2 regions of the Mesorhizobium sp. B3-1-7 genome follow, and region 1 is predicted to be linked to the other one. Evidence: riboswitches for the same ligand, from Rfam matches in the RefSeq annotation. Region 1 holds a riboswitch; the other holds the start of a gene.
The links. Region 1 has a riboswitch for S-adenosylmethionine ahead of FJ417_RS15330 (homoserine O-acetyltransferase). Riboswitches for the same ligand answer to the same signal wherever they lie in the genome.

Region 1 (5,122 bases):
CTTTCGTCAGGCTTCCTGCAGGATCGTGCTCAATTTCCTCGTAGGTCAGGGATAGGAAGGGCAGGCCATTCTTCGCGAACCAGCCGTCCCACGCCAGATTCTCCATCAAAATCTTTTCCAGAGACTCCGCGATTGCCTGGCCATTGTAGCGTGGCGGTACGTGACTGATCTCGGTGGATCGGAATTCGCGGGTTTGACGCGCACGTGCCCATGAGATCGCCTGCCCGAGCAGATCGTCACGCGTTAACCGCACATAGCTTAAGTTGGGGAGGCTGGCTGGCAGGTTCACCTTCTTGGCAAGTTGGGTGAACTGACTCGCAAAGATCTTGATTGCGTAGATCCCGGTAGAGGACCGCCCCTCCGTCAGTGCACGCAGAAGCTGGGCGCGGGGATCTCGTGGGTAACCCGGCAACTCCAGCAGGCGTCGCCCGCCAAACCACTCCAGCGGATGGCCCAGCCCGGCGGAAGCCATCAGACCCGCGAGATGATTGCTGCCGCTGCGTGGTGACGTGCAGACGAGAATTCCCGCCCGTAGCTCGGACAAAATGTTTGGTGGGATTTCCACCACTGCCGGTGACCGACGAAAGAAACGCATTCCCGTCAGCGCCTCAACAAAAACACCGCCTGCTGGCCGAAGAAGTTCCAGAACCACCAGGGCATCGACAGGCCGATCTTCTGGCCGTTGGCGTCGAGCGCGGTTGCTTTCTCGACCGTCGCGCCGAGTTCCTCGCACAGGTTGACGAAGTCGCGGATGGTGCAGAAGTGGATGTTGGGCGTGTCGTACCAGGAGTAGGGCAGGTCCTTGGTGACCGGCATCCTGCCCTTGATCAGCAGCGAAAAGCGCACGCGCCAGTGGCCGAAATTGGGGAAGGAGACGATGGCGCGGTTGCCGATCCGAAGCAGCTCGTCGAGCACGACCTTCGGATTACGCGTCGCCTGCAGCGTCTGCGACAGCACGACGAAGTCGAAGCCCTTGTCGGCGTAGAATTTCAGATCCGTGTCGGCGTCACCCTGGATAACCGATAGCCCGCGCGCCACGCATTCATTGACGCCGCGCTGCGACAGTTCCAGCCCGCGGCCGTCGACCTGCTTGGTCTCCTGCAGGAGTTCCAGAAGCACGCCGTCGCCCGAGCCGACATCGAGGACGCGCGAATTGGCCGGAATGAGATCGGTGACGACCTCGAGGTCGACACGCTGGGCGCGATTGACGCTCATGGGCTTGCCTCCTGCATGGCGCATGATCCCGCTCCGAAAAGTCTGCAACTTTCTGCGTTCGCTGACCTTCGGTTCGGGGTCATGCGCCGAGCCCCCTGGCGCGGGCGGCCGATGCGATGAAGCCGTTGATGGCCGCGAACAGCTCCGGCTCGTCGAGCAGGAAGGCGTCGTGGCCGCGATCGGTCTCGATCTCGACGAAGGAGACGGAAGCGCCCGCCGCGTTCAAGGCATGCACGATCGACCGGCTCTCCTCGGTCGGGAACAGCCAGTCGCTGGTGAAGGAGACCAGACAAAAGCGCGTCTTGGTGCCGGCGAAGGCGTCGGCGAGGCGCCCGCCGTGATCGGCGGCAAGGTCGAAATAGTCCATCGCGCGGGTCAGATAGAGGTAGGAATTGGCGTCGAAGCGGTCGACGAAGGTCATGCCCTGATGGCGCAGATAGCTTTCGATCTGGAAATCGGCGTCGAAGCCGAAGGTGAGCGCCTCGCGGTCCTGCAGATTGCGGCCGAACTTGCGGTGGAGCGCTGCTTCCGAAAGGTAGGTGATGTGAGCGGCCATGCGCGCGACGGCGAGCCCCTTTTCCGGCCGCTTGCCGAAATCGAGATATTTGCCGCCATGCCATTCCGGATCGGCCATGACGGCCTGTCGGCCGACTTCATGGAAGGCGATGTTCTGCGAGGAATGGCGGGCGCCGCTGGCGATCGGCAGGGCGCAGAACACACGCTCCGAATGGCTCGCCGCCCATTCCAGCACCTGCATGCCGCCCATCGAGCCGCCAAGCACGCAGAACAGCTTTTCGATGCCGAAATGATCGACCAGCATCGCCTGCGCGCGCACCATGTCGCGGATGGTGATGATCGGCAGGTCGAGCCCATAAGGCTTGCCTGTCGCCGGATTGGTCGAGGCGGGGCCGGTCGAGCCGAGACAGCCGCCGATGACGTTTGCGCAGATGACGAAGAAGCGGTTGGTGTCGATGATCTTGCCTGGGCCGATCAGCACTTCCCACCAGCCGGGCTTGCCGGTCACCGGATTGGTATTGGCCACGTGCTGGTCGCCCGTCAGCGCGTGGCAGACGAGGATGGCGTTGGAGCGCGCGGCGTTGAGCGTGCCATAGGTCTGGTAGGCGATCTGGAAAGGCGACAGCAGCGTGCCGGCGTCGAGCTTCAGCGGCTTGTTGGGGCCGAACTGCAGCACCGGGCTCGACGGATGGTCGGCCTCGTCCTTGGTCCTTGCAGCGCGTTGAGCGGCCATGTCCATCCTCATCCTGTCCCGCATCGGTCTCGTCCCGATGCGGTGTCCGGCCGGCAGCGGACAACAAAAAACCGGCATTGCCGTCGCAAAGCCGGTTACAGGTTGCAAACGGCCCTTTAGCGAGTTGTTTAACGTGGCTGCAAGCCGACCGGCCAAATCACCACGGAGAAGTCTGGCAGTTCTTCTAGGACCAGCGCCGCGCTTCGTCAACGGGTAGCCTCCTCGCGGCGCTCCAGCCGGTTCACCGCACCCAAGCAGGCCATTTCCTGCCAAGCCAACACATGGCCTGCTTGTCTTGTCGCAGTTTCTTGCCGGAAAGCCGTGTGACGCCTTCGCGGAATCTGTTCAGCGCTTCGACGCAACACCTAGTTCGCTGCGCCGCCAGGCCGAAGGCGAAATGCCAACGGATCGCCTGAATTCGCGGCCGAAATGATAGACGTCGCAAAAGCCGCATGTCTCGGCAATCTCGGCGATCGGCTGGTCGTCCTGCACCAGCAGCGACTGCGCGTGCATCAAGCGCTCGCGCATCAGCCACTGATGCGGGCTGGTGCGAAGATAGCGCTGAAACATCCGCCGGGTCTGCGACGGCCCGAGCCCGGTGACGGCCGACAGGGCCGACGCGGTCCATGCGAAACCGAGCGCCCCGCGCATCGCTTCGATACCGGAAGCGAGCGGTTTCGGCAGGTCGTCGCTATCCGGCCCCGCCAACGCGCGATCGATCAGGAGCAGGAATTCGGCAACCAGTTGCGAAAGGCGCAGATCGAGGCTGGCGTCGCGGCGGCGCAACGCGGCAAACAGGCGCTCGAACCACGGGACTGGAGTTGTTCCCTCGGCGAAGCTGGCGCGCGGCGTGCCCTCTCCGAACAGCTTGCGCCGCAGGATGGCGGGCTCCGGGCCGTCCAGCCTGAACCAAAGCACCGTCCAAGGATCCCGGGGATCGGCGGAATGGACGTGCGGAGCCTCGTTCGCCATCCAGACCAATTGACCAGCCCCGACGTCTATCCTTTGCCCAAGCGTTTCGACAAAGCCGGCGCCGGCAAGACAGTAGATGATGTCCTGTCCGGGATAGATGGCGCGTTCTATCCGGTAATCCGGCCCGGCGGCGACTTTTCCGGCGCGCAGCACGCTGAACGCGGCGCGGGTCCAGGCCGGGGCTGGCACATAGTGGAAACTCTCAATTACGGACGTTCTTTTGTGCATGCGCGTTTTATACAAAAAATACGTTCCCTTTGTCCATTTTGTTCCTCGGCGGAGGGGCTAAATTCTCCTCAAGAGCCTGGGATTTCCGGCCGGAAACGGATCGGGACCAGGCCTTCAAAAAGGTTCAGGGGCGCCCGTGCCGCATCGCGGGACGCTTTGGGGTTCCAGGGAGAATACCGATGCTCGCGATGACCAGACATGAAGCCGAGCTTTACGCTCGCGACGGCTACATCATTCGCCGTGGCCTGCTGGGCGCCGGTGAAGTCGCCAACTTTCGCGACCACGCCCGCAAGCAGCTCGCGGAGGAGCAGAGCAAGGGCGGCGTGATGTCCAAGGGCGACAAGGAGGGCAAGACCACGCTGCTGAAGATGTGGACCAAGGCCGAAGACGACAAATACGGCCTGCTGGCCCGCGACGAGCGCATGGTCGATCTGGCCGAGGACGCCGTCGGCAAGCCGATCTACCTCTACAGCCACAAGATGACGATGAAGCAGCCCAACGAAGGCGGCGCATGGGAATGGCACCAGGACTTCGGCTACTGGTACAATTACGGCTGCCTGGCACCGGAAATGATGAGCATCTACGTCGCGCTCGACAAGGCGACCCGCGAAAACGGCTGCCTTCAGGTGCTCAAGGGCACGCACAAGCTCGGCCGCCTCAATCATATCCGCGAGAACGAGCAGACCAATGTCGAGCATGAGCACCTGGAAGCTGCCCTGAAGCGCTTCGAGCACATCTATGTCGAGATGGAGGCGGGCGACGCCCTGGTCTTCGACGGCAACCTGCTGCACCGTTCGGACGCGAACCGCTCGGACACGTATCGCTGGGGCTATATCTGCTCCTACAACGCGGTCGAGAACGCGCCCTTCAAGAAGGTGCGCGAATACGGCAACTACGAACAATTGCGCAAGGTGCCTGCCGGTTCTTTCCAGCAGGCTTCCTGAGCAAGCACGACCGGGTAGAAGCCCGGCCTTGAGGACATCGAACCGGGCTTGGGCCCAGGCTGCGGATCGATGGGGAGATGAAGAACAGCGACGGACGGCTGCAGCCGTCGCGCCGCCGTCGAGGGAGGAATGGGATGGCCGATACGGTCAGGAGCGGCGCGCGCGCGGCAGCCGCAGGCCGGTTTGAATTGTCGCGACTCTTGCGGGTCCGTGAGGCTGGCGTGTTCATCGCGCTGGTCGTGATCTGCTTGTTCCTGACCTTCGCGACCGACAGCTTCCTCACGTCGCTGAACCTCTTGAACATAGGCCGACAGGTTTCGCTGCTCGGGATCATGGCGGTCGGCATGACATTCGTGCTGATCTCCGGCGAGGTGGATCTGTCCGTCGGATCGACCTACGCCTTTTCGGGGCTTGCCACCGGCATGCTGATCGTCGCTGGCTGGGGGTTGTTGCCGGCGCTCGCGGTCGGCCTCTTCGCCGGCGCCGTCATCGGCGTCATCAACGGTACCCTGTC
Region 2 (5,122 bases), on a different contig from region 1:
CGACGCGCGATTCCATGCACAAGAAGCTCAGCGAGGGCGGCGAGGAGGAGCTCACCGATTCCATGAAGATGTTCCGCATGGGGCTGGAAGGCGGCAAGCCCGCCAAGGGACAGGTCGGCGTGCAGCCGGAATGGTTCTACAAAGGCAACGGCACGATGGCGGTGGCCCCCGGCGCGCCCCTGATGTCGCCGGCCTTTGCGCAGGACGGCGGCGAGGAGCCGGAGATCGCCGGCATCTATATCATCGGCGATGACGGCGCGCCGTTCCGCGTCGGCTTCACGCTGTCGAACGAATTCTCCGACCACGTGACGGAGCGGGTGAACTATCTATTCCTCGCCCACTCCAAGCTGCGCAACGCTTCGTTCGGTCCGGAGATCCTGATCGGCGACCTGCCGGCCGACATCCGCGGCGGATCGCGCATCTGGCGCGACGGCAAGCTTTTGTGGGAAAAGCCATTCCTGTCCGGCGAAGCGAACATGTCGCACACCATCGCCAATCTCGAGCACCATCATTTCAAATATTCGGCGTTCCGTCAGCCGGGCGACGTGCATGTGCATATGTTCGGCACGGCGACGCTCTCCTTCGCCGATGGCATCAGGACCGAGGCCGGCGATACGTTCGAGATCGAAGCGCAGGATTTCGGCCTGCCGCTGCGCAACCCGCTTGAGATCGAAAAGCCGGTCAAGGTGGCGGTGAAGGCGTTGTGAGAGCGTGATCTCCCCCAAGGGGGAGATCAGCAGTTCAGCGCGCGGCGCGAAAATGCTTTGACAGCTTCAAGCCCTGCGCCTGGTAGTTCGAGCCGAGATCGGTGCCGTAAAGTGCCTGCGGGCGCTGCAGCATGTGCTCGTAGACGAGACGGCCGACGATCTGGCCGTGGTCGAGGATGAACGGCACCTCGTGGCTGCGCACTTCGAGCACGGCGCGGCTGCCGCTGCCGCCGGCGGCGGAGTGGCCGAAGCCCGGGTCGAAGAAGCCGGCATAGTGGACGCGGAACTCGCCGACCAGCGGATCGAAAGGCGTCATCTCGGCGGCGTAGAGCGGCGGCACGTGCACCGCTTCGCGCGAGACCAGGATGTAGAATTCGTCGGGGTCGAGCACGAGTTCGCCGGCGCCGCTCTTGTAAATCGGCTCCCAGAAATCGACGACATCCTGCGCGGCGCGCTTGTCGACATCGACCAGGCCGGTGTGGTGCTTGCCGCGGTAGCCGACAAGGCCGTCCTTGTCGCCGTCGAGATCGATGGAGAGCGCGATGCCGCCGCCTGAAATATTGGGCGGCTCGGTAGCGACCAGCATCTCGGCGCGGTGAAGGTCGCGCAGCTCGCTCTCCGAAAGCACCGCGTTGCCGGTGCGGAAACGGATCTGCGACAGCCGCGAGCCGGCCCGCACGACGATCGGGAAGGTGCGCGGGCTGACTTCGAGATAGAGCGGCCCGTGATAGCCGGCGGCGATCTTGTCGAACTCGTGGCCGCGATCGGTCATCACCCGGGTGAAGATGTCGAGGCGCCCGGTCGAGCTCTTGGGATTGGCGGAAGCGGACACATTCGAGGGCAGCGCCAGGCTTTCGAGCAGCGGCACGATGTAGACGCAACCTGTCTCCAGCACCGCGCCCTCGGCGAGGCTGAATTCATGCAACTTCAGCCGCTCGAGCTTGTCGGCGACCCGATGATCGGGGCCGGGCAGGAAGGAGGCTCGCACGCGGAAGGCCGTGTCGCCGAGCCTCAGGTCAAGGCTGGCCGGCTGGATCTGGTTGGTGTCCAGCGCGCGCGGCGACTTCAGCGCACCGGACTGGAACAGCGCGGAAATATCCTGGTCGGGAAGAATGCCTGTCTGCCGCAAAGTCTTACTCCGCTCTGCTGGTACAAACCTCTTAATGAAGCCGGCAATTGACGCAAGCGCGGCGCGGGTTTAAAGCGTCGTTATCCCGTGGTGATTTGGCCGGTCGGCTTGCAGCCACGTTAAACAAGTCGCTAAAGGACCGTCGAGCCGCAAGGCTATATGGACCGGTTGCGACTTCGCGGCCGGTTTTTTTGTGTCTGGAAGCAGGGCTATGAGCACCAAGAAGCGCAACTGGAAACCTCAGACGGCACTCGTGCATGGCGGAACGCTGCGTTCCGGCTTCGGCGAGACATCCGAGGCGATGTACCTCACCCAGGGCTATGTCTACGAGACGGCGCAAGCCGCGGAAGCCCGCTTTAAGGGCGAGGAGCCCGGTTTCATCTATTCGCGCTACGCCAACCCGACGGTTGACATGTTCGAAAAGCGCATGTGCGCGCTCGAAGGCGCCGAGGATGCCCGCGCCACCGCTTCCGGCATGGCGGCCGTCTCAGCCGCGTTGCTGTGCAGCGCCAAGGCCGGCGACCATATCGTTGCGGCGCGCGCCCTGTTCGGCTCCTGTCGCTGGGTGGTCGAGACGCTGGCGCCGCGCTACGGCATCCAGGCGACGCTGGTCGACGGCACCGACATCGCCAATTGGGAAAAGGCGATAAGGCCGAACACCAAGCTGTTTTTCCTCGAAAGCCCGACCAATCCGACGCTGGAAGTGGTCGACATCGCCGCGGTTGCCAAGCTCGCCAATTCCATCGGCGCGCGCGTGATCGTCGACAATGTCTTCGCCACGCCGCTGCAGCAGAAGCCGCTGCAGCTCGGCGCCCATATCGTCGTCTATTCGGCGACCAAGCACATAGACGGCCAGGGCCGCTGCCTCGGCGGCGTCATCCTGTCCGACAAGAAATGGATCGACGAAAACCTGCACGACTACTTCCGCCACACCGGTCCCAGCCTGTCGCCGTTCAACGCCTGGACGCTGTTGAAAGGCCTGGAGACGCTGCCGCTGCGCGTGCGCCAGCAGACCGAGAGCGCCGGCAAGATCGCGGATTTCCTCGCCGGCCGATCGGAGATAGCCCGCGTCATCTATCCGGGCCGGGCCGATCATCCGCAGGCGGATGTCGTCAAGAAGCAGATGTCGGGTGGCTCGACGCTGATCTGCCTCGACGTCAAGGGCGGCAAGCAGGCGGCCTTCGCCTTTCAGAACGCGCTCGACATCGTGCTGATCTCGAACAATCTCGGCGACGCCAAGAGCCTGATCACCCATCCGGCGACGACCACGCACAAGAATCTGAGCGACGACGCGCGGGCCGAGCTCGGCATCGGGCCGGGCACGCTCAGGCTCTCCGTCGGCCTGGAGGACGCCGACGACCTGCTGGACGACATCGAGCAGGCGCTGAAGGCGGCCAAATAAGACCTGCAGCGGCGACCGTCACTACACAGGACCTTAAAGCGCGTCGCGCTGAAGCGGATTCAGGCGACGCGCTTTAAGGCTTTGTTTTCATGCATGTCGTTATCGCAAAACCGCTGCACACTTTTGCGCGACGTGCATTAGGCAAGCTCTTCCAGTTCGGTCATCGTCTTGGTGCGGATGGTCATGGCATTGCCGCGCCATTCGACGGCGCCGCCGAACCAGGCGCGCGCCCAGATGGCGGGCAGCAGGGCATCGCGCGTGAGCATCGCGGTGACGCTGCGCGGCGACAGGTACCAGCCCTTCGCAAAGGCCAGCAGGCATTCCGGCAGGTAGGCGATCGCCAGCACGCCCAAGGCCGTCGTGGGCAGGCTGACGCCGGCGCCTGCCGCCGCAATCAGCGCCAGCAGCAGCGGCACCGCGGCGCCGGTCAGGATCTCCGGCGCGAAGAACAGCGGGAAGGTGACGCGGCGCAGCCGCGCCCAGCGCGCCTGGCGCGACCATATCTCGGCGAGCCGGCGCTGGCCGAGCGGCTGCTCGAAGGGCGAAGCGACGAGATTGACGCGCAGGCCCAGGCTGTTGACCAGCTTGGTGGCGGCCGCGTCCTCGGCGATCTCGGCGGCCAAAGCCTGGATACCGCCATTGGCATCGAGCATCGGCTTGTTCCACAGCATGCTCTTGCCTTGGGCGAAGCCGAGCCCAAGCGCCTCGCCGGCATACTGCCAGCGCGCCTGCAGCGTGTTGAGGAAGGCGCATTCGACTTCGGCCCAAAACCCGTCCGGCCGCGAGCCGATCGGCGTCGAGCAGACGAGGCCGGTATCCGGGCGCCATGCCGCCATCAGGTGCTGGACATAGTCCCTCGGCATCAGAACGTTGGAATCGGCGAGGACCACCCAATCGTGCCGCACAGCCTGCCAGCCCTTGATGCAGTTGTTGAGCTTGGGATTGGCGCTGACGCGGTCGTCGCCGATCAGGAGTCGCGCCGGCACCTTCGGATAGCGCGCGATCGCCGCATCGATCAGCATGACCACCGGGTCTTCGGCATGCGCGACGCAGAAGATCAGCTCGTAGCGCGGCCAATCGAGCGAGAAGGCGCGCTGCAGGGTCTCCTGTGTGAACGGCTCGACGCCGCGCGACGGCACGATGATCGAGACCGGCTGTGCGCCGACGGGCGGCGCAATGACACGCCGCCGTTCGAGCCGCGACGCGGCGAGCAGGATGCTGGCGAGATTGGACAGAAGAAGGGCTGACGAAGCCAGGCCGGCTGCGATAGTCAGTTCCATCGAGATCTGGTCACTCTCTATCTCTTTGTTTTCACGCAATTCCGGACGGAAAACTGCTCACACTTTTCCTGGAATTGCTCTCGGCCGCATGCGCCCATTTCATCAGTTACAGAGCGCCCGAGTCGCCCGGCACGGTTTGTGCACACCAACATTGTCATGTGTCACTTAAATGACATTGTTTTTCGGCACGTGCGCTACAAGGCTGGCAGGATGGTCGGCGCTGCGCCCAACAGCGAAGCGCAACGAATGTTCCGCAGCGGCAACCGGAGTGGCCCATGTATCGCGCAGTGACGCGCAACATCGAAGTGCTGGTCAGGCCCTTCTATCTGGAGGACCGCTCCGATCCGTCCGAGAACCGCTATGTCTGGGGCTATCAGGTGACGATCGACAACCGCTCCGACGAGTTCGTGCAGCTTGTGTCGCGCTACTGGCACATCACCGATGGTCGGGGCCGGGTCGAGGAGGTGCGCGGCGCCGGCGTCGTCGGCGACCAGCCGGAACTTAATCCCGGCGACAGCTACCAGTACACCTCGGGCTGCCCGCTCTCGACGCCGTCGGGCATCATGGTCGGCCATTACACGATGCGCAACGGCCGCGGCGAGAC

Region 2: linked by a shared signal. The riboswitch ahead of FJ417_RS01125 (O-succinylhomoserine sulfhydrylase) and the one ahead of FJ417_RS15330 (homoserine O-acetyltransferase) in region 1 are both predicted to bind S-adenosylmethionine.

The regions. Positions count from the first base shown of each region.
Region 1 is NZ_VFTL01000016.1:106,576-111,697, reverse strand. Features, by position in the region: gene FJ417_RS15340 (Stf0 family sulfotransferase) at 1-652, opposite strand, end outside; gene metW (methionine biosynthesis protein MetW) at 601-1,215, opposite strand; gene FJ417_RS15330 (homoserine O-acetyltransferase) at 1,295-2,464, opposite strand; SAM riboswitch at 2,561-2,638, opposite strand; gene FJ417_RS15325 (AraC family transcriptional regulator) at 2,810-3,664, opposite strand; gene FJ417_RS15320 (phytanoyl-CoA dioxygenase family protein) at 3,853-4,608, shown strand; gene FJ417_RS15315 (ABC transporter permease) at 4,743-5,122, shown strand, end outside.
Region 2 is NZ_VFTL01000001.1:241,579-246,700, forward strand. Features, by position in the region: gene araD1 (AraD1 family protein) at 1-707, shown strand, start outside; gene FJ417_RS01120 (2'-deoxycytidine 5'-triphosphate deaminase) at 742-1,836, opposite strand; SAM riboswitch at 1,914-1,991, shown strand; gene FJ417_RS01125 (O-succinylhomoserine sulfhydrylase) at 2,048-3,238, shown strand; gene FJ417_RS01130 (ceramide glucosyltransferase) at 3,376-4,518, opposite strand; gene apaG (Co2+/Mg2+ efflux protein ApaG) at 4,794-5,122, shown strand, end outside.